2 regions of the Frankia sp. CcI156 genome follow, and region 2 is predicted to be linked to the other one. Evidence: riboswitches for the same ligand, from Rfam matches in the RefSeq annotation. Region 2 holds a riboswitch; the other holds the start of a gene.
What was found. A riboswitch is a leader RNA that binds a small molecule or an ion and turns the genes downstream of it on or off. The one in region 2 is predicted to bind cyclic di-AMP.

Region 1: it holds a riboswitch for cyclic di-AMP, as region 2 does, so the genes downstream of both, CcI156_RS01540 (transglycosylase family protein) here and CcI156_RS02155 (transglycosylase family protein) in region 2, are expected to answer to the same signal.

What each region holds. Positions count from the first base shown of each region.
Region 1 covers NZ_MOMD01000002.1:22,667-26,071, forward strand. The annotation lists gene CcI156_RS01535 (peptide deformylase) at 1-763, shown strand, start outside; cyclic di-AMP (ydaO/yuaA leader) riboswitch at 1,261-1,436, shown strand; gene CcI156_RS01540 (transglycosylase family protein) at 1,439-1,819, shown strand; gene rlmB (23S rRNA (guanosine(2251)-2'-O)-methyltransferase RlmB) at 2,025-3,116, opposite strand; gene CcI156_RS01550 (hypothetical protein) at 3,359-3,405, shown strand, end outside.
Region 2 covers NZ_MOMD01000003.1:130,160-134,909, reverse strand. The annotation lists gene CcI156_RS02165 (adenylosuccinate synthase) at 1-212, opposite strand, end outside; gene CcI156_RS02160 (DUF3151 domain-containing protein) at 304-738, opposite strand; gene CcI156_RS02155 (transglycosylase family protein) at 824-1,543, opposite strand; cyclic di-AMP (ydaO/yuaA leader) riboswitch at 1,546-1,735, opposite strand; gene CcI156_RS02150 (transglycosylase family protein) at 2,209-2,886, opposite strand; cyclic di-AMP (ydaO/yuaA leader) riboswitch at 2,893-3,127, opposite strand; gene fbaA (class II fructose-bisphosphate aldolase) at 4,033-4,750, opposite strand, start outside.

The DNA.
Region 1 (3,405 bases), on a different contig from region 2:
GGCCGAGCTGGATCCCGTGGTCTGGGGCATGGAGACGTCGATGACCGCCGATGCCTTCCCGTTGCGGACCGCAGTCGCCCRCACCGACTCCGGCGACCGGCGGATCTTCACCTGGTCGACCACCGAGCCGCCGCTGCACGCCCGCTACCGGCTGGAATGGAACTTCCGGGCCACCGTGCCGGAACGTGATCCGGCCACGGAGACCGGAACACGTCCCAGCGATCAGATGGCGGCCGTCGGCATCGTGCAGGAGGGTGAGGCGATCCTGCGGCAGCCGGCCCGCCCGTTCGCTCTGCCCAACGAGGCCGAAGACGCGCGCCGGGTCGTCGCCGAACTGTCCTCCGCCCTCGAACGGGTGTCCGCCCTGCACACCTTCGGCAAGGGCCTGGGCATCGCCGCGCCGCAGGTCGGCATCAACCGCGCCGCGGCGAYCGTGCGTACCGCGGGCGGCGACACGCTCACGCTGCTCAACCCCAGCGTCATCGAGACCTCCCGAGAGACCGACGAGCAGTACGAGGGCTGCCTGAGCTTCTTCGACGTCCGTGGCCTCGTCCCCCGGCCGCTGGAGCTGCACGTCGAACACACCGATATCGATGGCAACCGGCACATCACCGTCTATCGGCAGGGGCTGGYGCGGCTCGTCGCTCACGAGATCGATCACCTGCACGGTCAGCTCTACACGGATCGGATGCGGGCCGGAACCACACCGATCCCGGTGGAGCAGTACCGGGGTACCGGCTCGGCCTGGTCCTACAACCGCTGACCAACCCGAACGCACCCGCCCCGCGGGCGGCACGTCGGCATGCCGACGTGCCCACGTGCCGACGTGCCGACGGCGCAGCGCCGGGACCGGGTGTCCGACACGGACTGTTAGATCCGACATATGACATGGTTCCCTCGTGCCGTATAGTCCGGAAAGCAGGCGATAGGTGCGGGTCCGCCGGAACGTCGACACAGATTTTTTCGGAACCTGGTTAGAGACTGCCGGCAGCGGGTAGTGGAGGCTCGATCGCCACGCGGCGGAACAGATTCCCCACGCATCGCGTATTGTTTACCGTCAGCGTGACGACCCAGCCACGAACTGGGGATTTTCAGCCCACTGAACAACCTCTAGGATCGGGCGCGCACGCGGGCGCGAAACACCATTAAAAAGATCGGGACAAGTAAGTGGGGTGCACTGTGTRCATCCTCACGTACTCTTGTTTTTCCCGGGTCACTCTCAGCTATGTTCGTTGCCGTGCCGTCACCTGATGGCATGCGTCGGGCGGCACGCCGAATCCTGCCCCCGCTCGACGAGAATCAAACCTTTGGCAGGAGCGGGGGAACCAATTCCGGGCGCCGATAAAAGACGTCCTCGGGGTGAAGCCGCGATGCGCGGCCGGGCATTCCCAGCCCGAACCCGACAGCTCACCTCGCAGGCGTGGGGAAGGGCAACTCAATGTCCAACGCTCGTTCGCTCGCTCGTGGTCTCAACCGCATCAGGCTCGRTTCCCGGGCCTTGATCGCCGCCACCACTCTCGCGGCCTCGATCGGCGGTGGCCTCGCGCTGTCCCAACCGGCCAGCGCGTCGACGAACGCCGACCACTTCCTCTCCAAGGTGATCCCTTGTGAGTCCGGGGGGAACCCCCGCGCGGTCAACTCCATCGGCGCCGGCGGGTTGTTCCAGTTTCTGCCCAGCACCTGGCACGGGGTCGGCGGCAAGGGTCTGCCGCAGCACGCCAGCGTCGCCGAGCAGTGGCAGCGCGCCCGCATCCTGTACGCCCAGCAGGGGACGAGCCCCTGGTACGCCTCGAAGCCGTGCTGGGGTCACAAGATCTGAGCTGCCCGACTTCCCGCGCCAGCCTTCACCGTCCGCGCCCGGCCGGTACTGATCGGCGCGCGGTCAGCAGCCCCGTGTCCCGTCCGGGACACGGGGCTGCGCGCTACGTTTCCCGGTCACGGTTTCCCGGTCACGGCGACGTCGGCCAGCTCAACTTCCGCGGCCCCGCCCGGCGGAGACCCGGCGGACCCACCGATCGGCAGGCTCAGCCGATCCGACGGCGGCGGGCGATCTCGGCCAGCGTGATCCCGGCGGCCACCCCCGCGTTGAGGGACTCCACCGCACCCGCCATGGGGATCCGGACCCTCACGTCGCAGCGCTGCTCGACCAGCCTGGACAACCCGCGTCCCTCGGAACCGATCACCAGGACGAGGGGGTCGGTCGCCATCGTGAGCTCGTCGATGCTCACTTCACTGTCCGCGGCCAGACCGACAACGAACTGGCCGCCCGCCGCGTAGGAGACGAGCGTGCGGGCGAGGTTGGTGGCGCGCGCCACCGGCAGCCGGGCGGCAGCCCCCGCCGAGGTCTTCCAGGCCGCGGCGGTCACGCCGGCGGCCCTACGCTCCGGAACGACGACGCCGTGGGCACCGAAGGCGGCGGCCGAGCGCACCACGGCCCCGAGGTTGCGAGGATCGGTGACCCCGTCCAACGCCACCAGCAGACCCGGAGGGGACGAGCGCGCGCGGGCGAGGAGATCATCCGGATGGGCATACCGGAACGGCGGTACCACGAGGGCGAGACCCTGATGCGGAGCGGTGCCACACATCCGGTCGAGATCCGTGCGGCCGACGTCGGCCACGGCGATCCCGGCCCGCCCGGCGAGCCGGCGGGCGTCGGCGAGCCGCTCGTCGAAGTCCAGCCCGCCGGCGATGAAAAGGGTCGACGACGGTACCCCGGCCCGCAGCGCCTCGACCACCGCGTTGCGCCCGACCACCAGCTCGTCGCCCTCGGTCCGCCGTGGGCGCCCGGCCCCCGCGGAACCCCCCACGGCGCTCGGCCCGGTGGTGGCCGCAGCTGCGACGGCGCGGCCACCATCCCCGCGCCGGCCGGCGGCCGCTCGACCCCGCTCGGCTCCGGCCGAGGCGGAACGGGCCGCCGCAGCCGCCGCCGCACGACGCTGGGCGGGATGGCCGGGGCGCAGCTGCGCGGGCGGAGTGGCCCCACGGCCCTCCAGCGCCTTGCGGCCGTGACCGCCGCTGCCCGTGGAGGCCCCCTTGCGGTGGGAACCGGCCTTGGCGGCCCGACCGCCCTGACCGCCGCGGGCGATCCCGCTGTCCCGGCGAGCGGCGCCGGCCATCAGGACCACCGACCAGTACACGCCCGGGGAATGACCATGTGACCACGGTATACGGCGGACGACACCGGCGTGTCGGGGCGCGCTCGGCGAGAGCTCGGCGGGAACTCGGCGGAGGAGCTCTGCCATGGGCATACCTCGACATGGCCGTTTCCGGGGACCCGGCGCCCTATCCTGAGGGCCGGCAGGCCCACGGCCCGACCTGATGTGGTCCGGCCGCTCCTCACCGGCGTCAGGAGGGTCAGGTGCGCATCGTTCTTCCACCCGCCGCCGGGTGGTCGCGGGCCGAAGA
Region 2 (4,750 bases):
CCGTTGCCGATCACGGGAACGCAGTCGGCCCGCAGCATGCCACTGGGAATCAGGTGGAGCGCGTAACTCTCCGCCCCGATGACCACGGTGTGGCCGGCGTTGTTGCCACCCTGGTACCGGACGACGTAATCGACGGCGCCGCCCAGGAGGTCGGTCGCCTTTCCTTTTCCCTCGTCGCCCCACTGGGCACCGATGAGGACAAGAGCAGGCACCGGGCGAGGTTACTAGGGATGGCGGGGTCGTGGGGCCGGCTGCGGCATCCTCGCTGGTCTCCACCACCGACGCGGCCTGATGAACTCACTGTCAGGTGAAGCCGAGCTCACTGGCAGCGACGGAATCGCTGTCGGCCAGGAACGTCCGGCAGCGGGTGGCCTCCTCGGCCTCCCCGATGGCCGCGGCCGCCCGACCGAGAGCGGCGAGCGAACGCAGGAACCCGCGGTTGGGTTCGTGTGACCAGGGGATCGGCCCGTTGCCCTTCCAGCCCGAGCGGCGCAGGGCGTCGAGGCCGCGGTGATAGCCCGTGCGGGCGTAGGCATAGGCCTCGACGGGTCGTCCGCCGGTGAGCGCGAGCTCGGCGAGCGCGGCCCAAGGCACGCTGAACGCGGGCAGCCGGGCGGCGACGGCATCCGGCGGATCACCGGCGACCAGCGCATCGGTCGCGGCCGCGTCGGAGGGCAGGAGCGTCGGCGGCGGACCGGAGAGCAGGTTGGGCTTTCCCGAGGTGGACGGCGTCGTCATGAGTGCATCCTGCCCGACGACCGGCCGCACACGTCATGGAGGTCACCCCGGACGCGCTTGCCCTGCGCGCACGGTGACCGGTCGGTCAGGCCCTGACGCTGACGTTCCACAGATTCTGGCCGACGACCCCGGGTTGACCGTCGCTCACCCGGGTGAGGTACGAGTACAGCGCGGCGATGCCCTGCGACTGCGGTCCGAACTTGCCGTCGARGGTGAGTACGAAGCCCTTCTGACGCATCCTGTCCTGCCAGACGAAGGCGTCCGGGCGAACGTCGTCGCTGAGGGACGCGTCGAGGACCGTGCCCCTGAACGAGCCGTCCCCCATCTCCCGGCGGGCCCGGTCCAGCGTCATGGGGGGTTCCACCGGGGTGATGGCCTGCTGGATGACGTCACCGGAGCCGCCCGGGACACTGGCCGGGCCGTTGTTGGTCAGGCCCATCTTGACCGAGCAGGACGGCCATGGCTGCCAGCCCCGCTGGTTGTAGAGCTTCGCGGCCGCCTCGTCCTGCGTGGCGGGCGATGCCTGGTACGGGCGGCCGGAGTACCCGAGCCCGTGCCAGGTCTGGTCGTCGAACTGGTAGGCACCGGAGAAGCCGTTGCCGGTGTTGACCGCGTAGTTGCCGCCGGACTCGCATTGGCGGAGCTTGGCGAAGTCGTCGGAGGTGGCCGCGCCCGCCGGAGCCGCGGTGACCGCGAGGCCGCTGCCGACGATGGCCGTGACCGCGCCGGTGGTGCGCAGGATGCGACCGGCGGGCGATGGGGCCTGCGGTGCTCGATGTCTGCCGCCACGACGCCCAGAGGGCATGTCAGTCCAATCCCGTCGCCTGCGGGGTGAGCTGTCGGGTGCGGGCTGGGATGGCCCGGCCGGAGGATCCGACCCCGGGTGGGAACCGCTCTCCACCATGGGCCGGGACGCACCGGCTTTACCCCAAGGACGCCGCTTGCGGCGCCCGAAATGTGGGTCCCCCACTCCTGCCCGCTGCGGTCGATGTTCGTTCCGGCCGCTCGTACGGGGGCAGGACTCGGCGTCCGTCCGGGCGGCCTCGCCGACGAGGCGAGTGAGRGGCACTCTAGCGAGAACCGCTCATGGAGCGCAAACCGGGGTGGTCCGGAGTAACCAGTGAGGATCGCGCGAATCGTGCCACTTCCATACAGGTTCCGCAGGTGGCTCGCTGGTCCTGCTGTTCCTCGTCGGCCTTGCCGAAGATCGGCTCTGCCGAAGATCGGCCCTGCCGGAGGCCGGTCAGGGTGCGGTCCTGGTGATGCTGGTGGTGGGTTGTACGGGCCGGCCCGTACGGGCCGTCAACCGGAGATCGTCCGGAGACAGGTCGGGCCAGCCCGTCGTCGAGGTGAGATCCCCTGACCGGTGTCGCCGGGGTGGGATGTCCGGTTCCCGCGGCGGTCGTCCCTCCGCCACGGGGGCGGAGCGAATGGATCAGCTGATGGAGCTGATGGGGCTGATGGGGAGGATCAGCGGAAGGTGGCCCGCCAGGTCGCCGGGCCGACGATGCCGTCGACGGCGAGTCCCTTGGCGGCCTGCAGGGCGCGGGCGACTGCGGCGGAGCGTGGTCCGTAGCGGCCGTCGATCGTGATCGGATAGCCCAGATGGTTGACGCGGGCCTGCCAGGCCCGCACGTCGTCACGTACCTGCCTGGCCAGTGCGGTCGTCAGGTTACGGGTGAATACGGGGGTGCTCATGGAGATGGGGCTGACCGTCAGCTCGCGGCGTTCCGTCGTGCGCGAGGCCTGGCCCGAGGAGCTCGACGAGCCGCCCGCGAGCTGGTCGGCGCCCATCCCGCYGCCACAGGCCGGCCACTGGCCGAAGCCGGACCGTCGGGCGAGCTTGAGCGCGGCCTCGTCCTGGACGGCCGGGGAAGCCTGGTGCGGCAGACCGCCGTAGCCGAGGCTGTGCCAAGTGCTGGCGGAGAACTGGTAAGCGCCGTAGTACGCGTTGCCGGTGTTGGTCGTGTAGTCACCGCCGGACTCGCACTGCCGCAGGCCCGTCCAGGTGGTGGCCGCATCGGCCGGCTGGCTGAGCGCGAAGGTGCCGCCCACCGCCGCCGCGAGTACTGGTGCGACCACGAGGGCCCGGGCCCGGCTGCGGGTACCGGCGCGGCATTGTCGGCCACTGATACGTGCGTCGGACATGTCTTGTGGTCCTTCCCCACGCCTGCGAGGTGAGCTGTCGGATTCGGGCTGGGAACTGCCCGGCCGTGCCAGGGATCCCTGGAGACGGAAGCCGCACCGGAAATACCTTTCCGGGTGGTCGTCGCACATGGCTTCACCCCGAGAGCATCGAATCCTTTCGATACTCGGAGATGGGTCCCCCGTTCKTGCCGCCCGGTTCGAGAAATCGTCGGCCAGGGGCAGGATTCGGCGTGCCGCCCGACGAATGCCCGACGTTGTTGCCGGGCACGGCGAAAACCATAACCACGCCGCCCGGCGAGTCGCCAAGCATTGAATAGGGTGCGTGAAAAAGAGCACACTCGGCGCGCCTGCTTGAGTAGGAACTGGCGGCCTGGTATCGCGCGTGCGCGCCCGCTCATCAACCTGGCGGTACGGCGTGCGGAGGCATTTGTGCTCGGCCGATCACCCTGTTTGCCGATGGTCGACGATGAGCGGAGAGTCCCACATCAGGCCAGATGCGTGACATGTCGACAAAGGCGTGACGGCCCTGCTACGAGATCGACGCGAGTGATCGGCCTGATACTACGCTTCGTCCATTGAAGCCTGTTTTTGTGAGAAAAACAACGGAAATCGGGCGGTAACTTGCGGCGTTGTGATTTTTGCACACGGCGGATTCAATCGGACACCGACTGTGAAAAGCGCCCGTCGGATCACCACAGTGGGCGAAGGGGTTCCCTGGGGGTGGGGCGGTAGGTGAACGGTTACCGAAGGTCCGGTGCGTGTCCGCTCATTTGGCCGAAACCTGCTGGTTGCCGGCGGGGGCGGCGTTACGCGAGGAGCGGGATGCCGCGCCCGCTAAACAGTGGTCCCCCAGCCGTCGGAGCGACCGGGGGACCGCGCGGGCCGGCATAGTACGGGAAATCGGCGGGTCGTGCATCGGACCGGGGCGGGTCGGATGTCCGCCGCGTGCCGGTCGTTCCGTCCGCCGGAAATGATGGAGAGGGTCGGACCGAGGGGTCCGGAGAATGTCCTCGGACGAGCGGCGGCGGTTGCTCGGTTGCCCGTTCGCGGCCGGCGGCTATCTGTCCGCTTGTCCGCCGGCCGGCGGACAAGCGGCCGGTATCCGACGAACCGATCCCGCCAGCCGGCGTGCGCTCCTGGGCCCGACTATGCCCGCCCGAGGCTGGTGCCGGCGGAACGGAGGTCCTCACACGCCTGGGCGACGCGGGCCGCCATGCTGCTCTCCGCGAGCTTTCCGTAGGTACGCGGGTCGTACGCCTTCTTCACGCCGACCTCACCGTCCACCTTGAGAACGCCGTCATAGTTTTTGAACACGTGGTCCACGATGGGGCGGGTGAATGCGTACTGGGTGTCCGTGTCCACGTTCATCTTGACCACCCCGTAGTCGAGGGTCTCGCGGATTTCGGTGAGAGCCGACCCGCTACCGCCGTGAAAGACGAGGTTGAACGGCTTCGCGCCGGCTGGCAGCCCGAGCTTCCTGGCGACGTACTCCTGTCCTTCGTGCAGAATCGTCGGGCGTAGCTTGACGTTTCCGGGCTTGTACACACCGTGCACGTTGCCGAAGGTGGCGGCGAGCAGGTAGCGCCCCTTCGCGCCGGTGCCGAGCACCTCGGCCGTCCGCCACATGTCCTCCGGCGTCGTGTAGAGCTTCTCGTCGATCGCGCCGACGACGCCGTCCTCCTCGCCGCCGACGACCCCGATCTCGACCTCGAGAACGATCTTCGCGGCGGCGGCGTCCGCGAGTAGTTCTTCGGCGATCTTGAGGTTCTCCTCGAGGGGGACCGCCGAGCCGTCCCACATGTGCGACTGGAAGAGCGGCTCGCGTCCCTGGGCCACCCGATTCTTCGAGATCGCGATCAAGGGG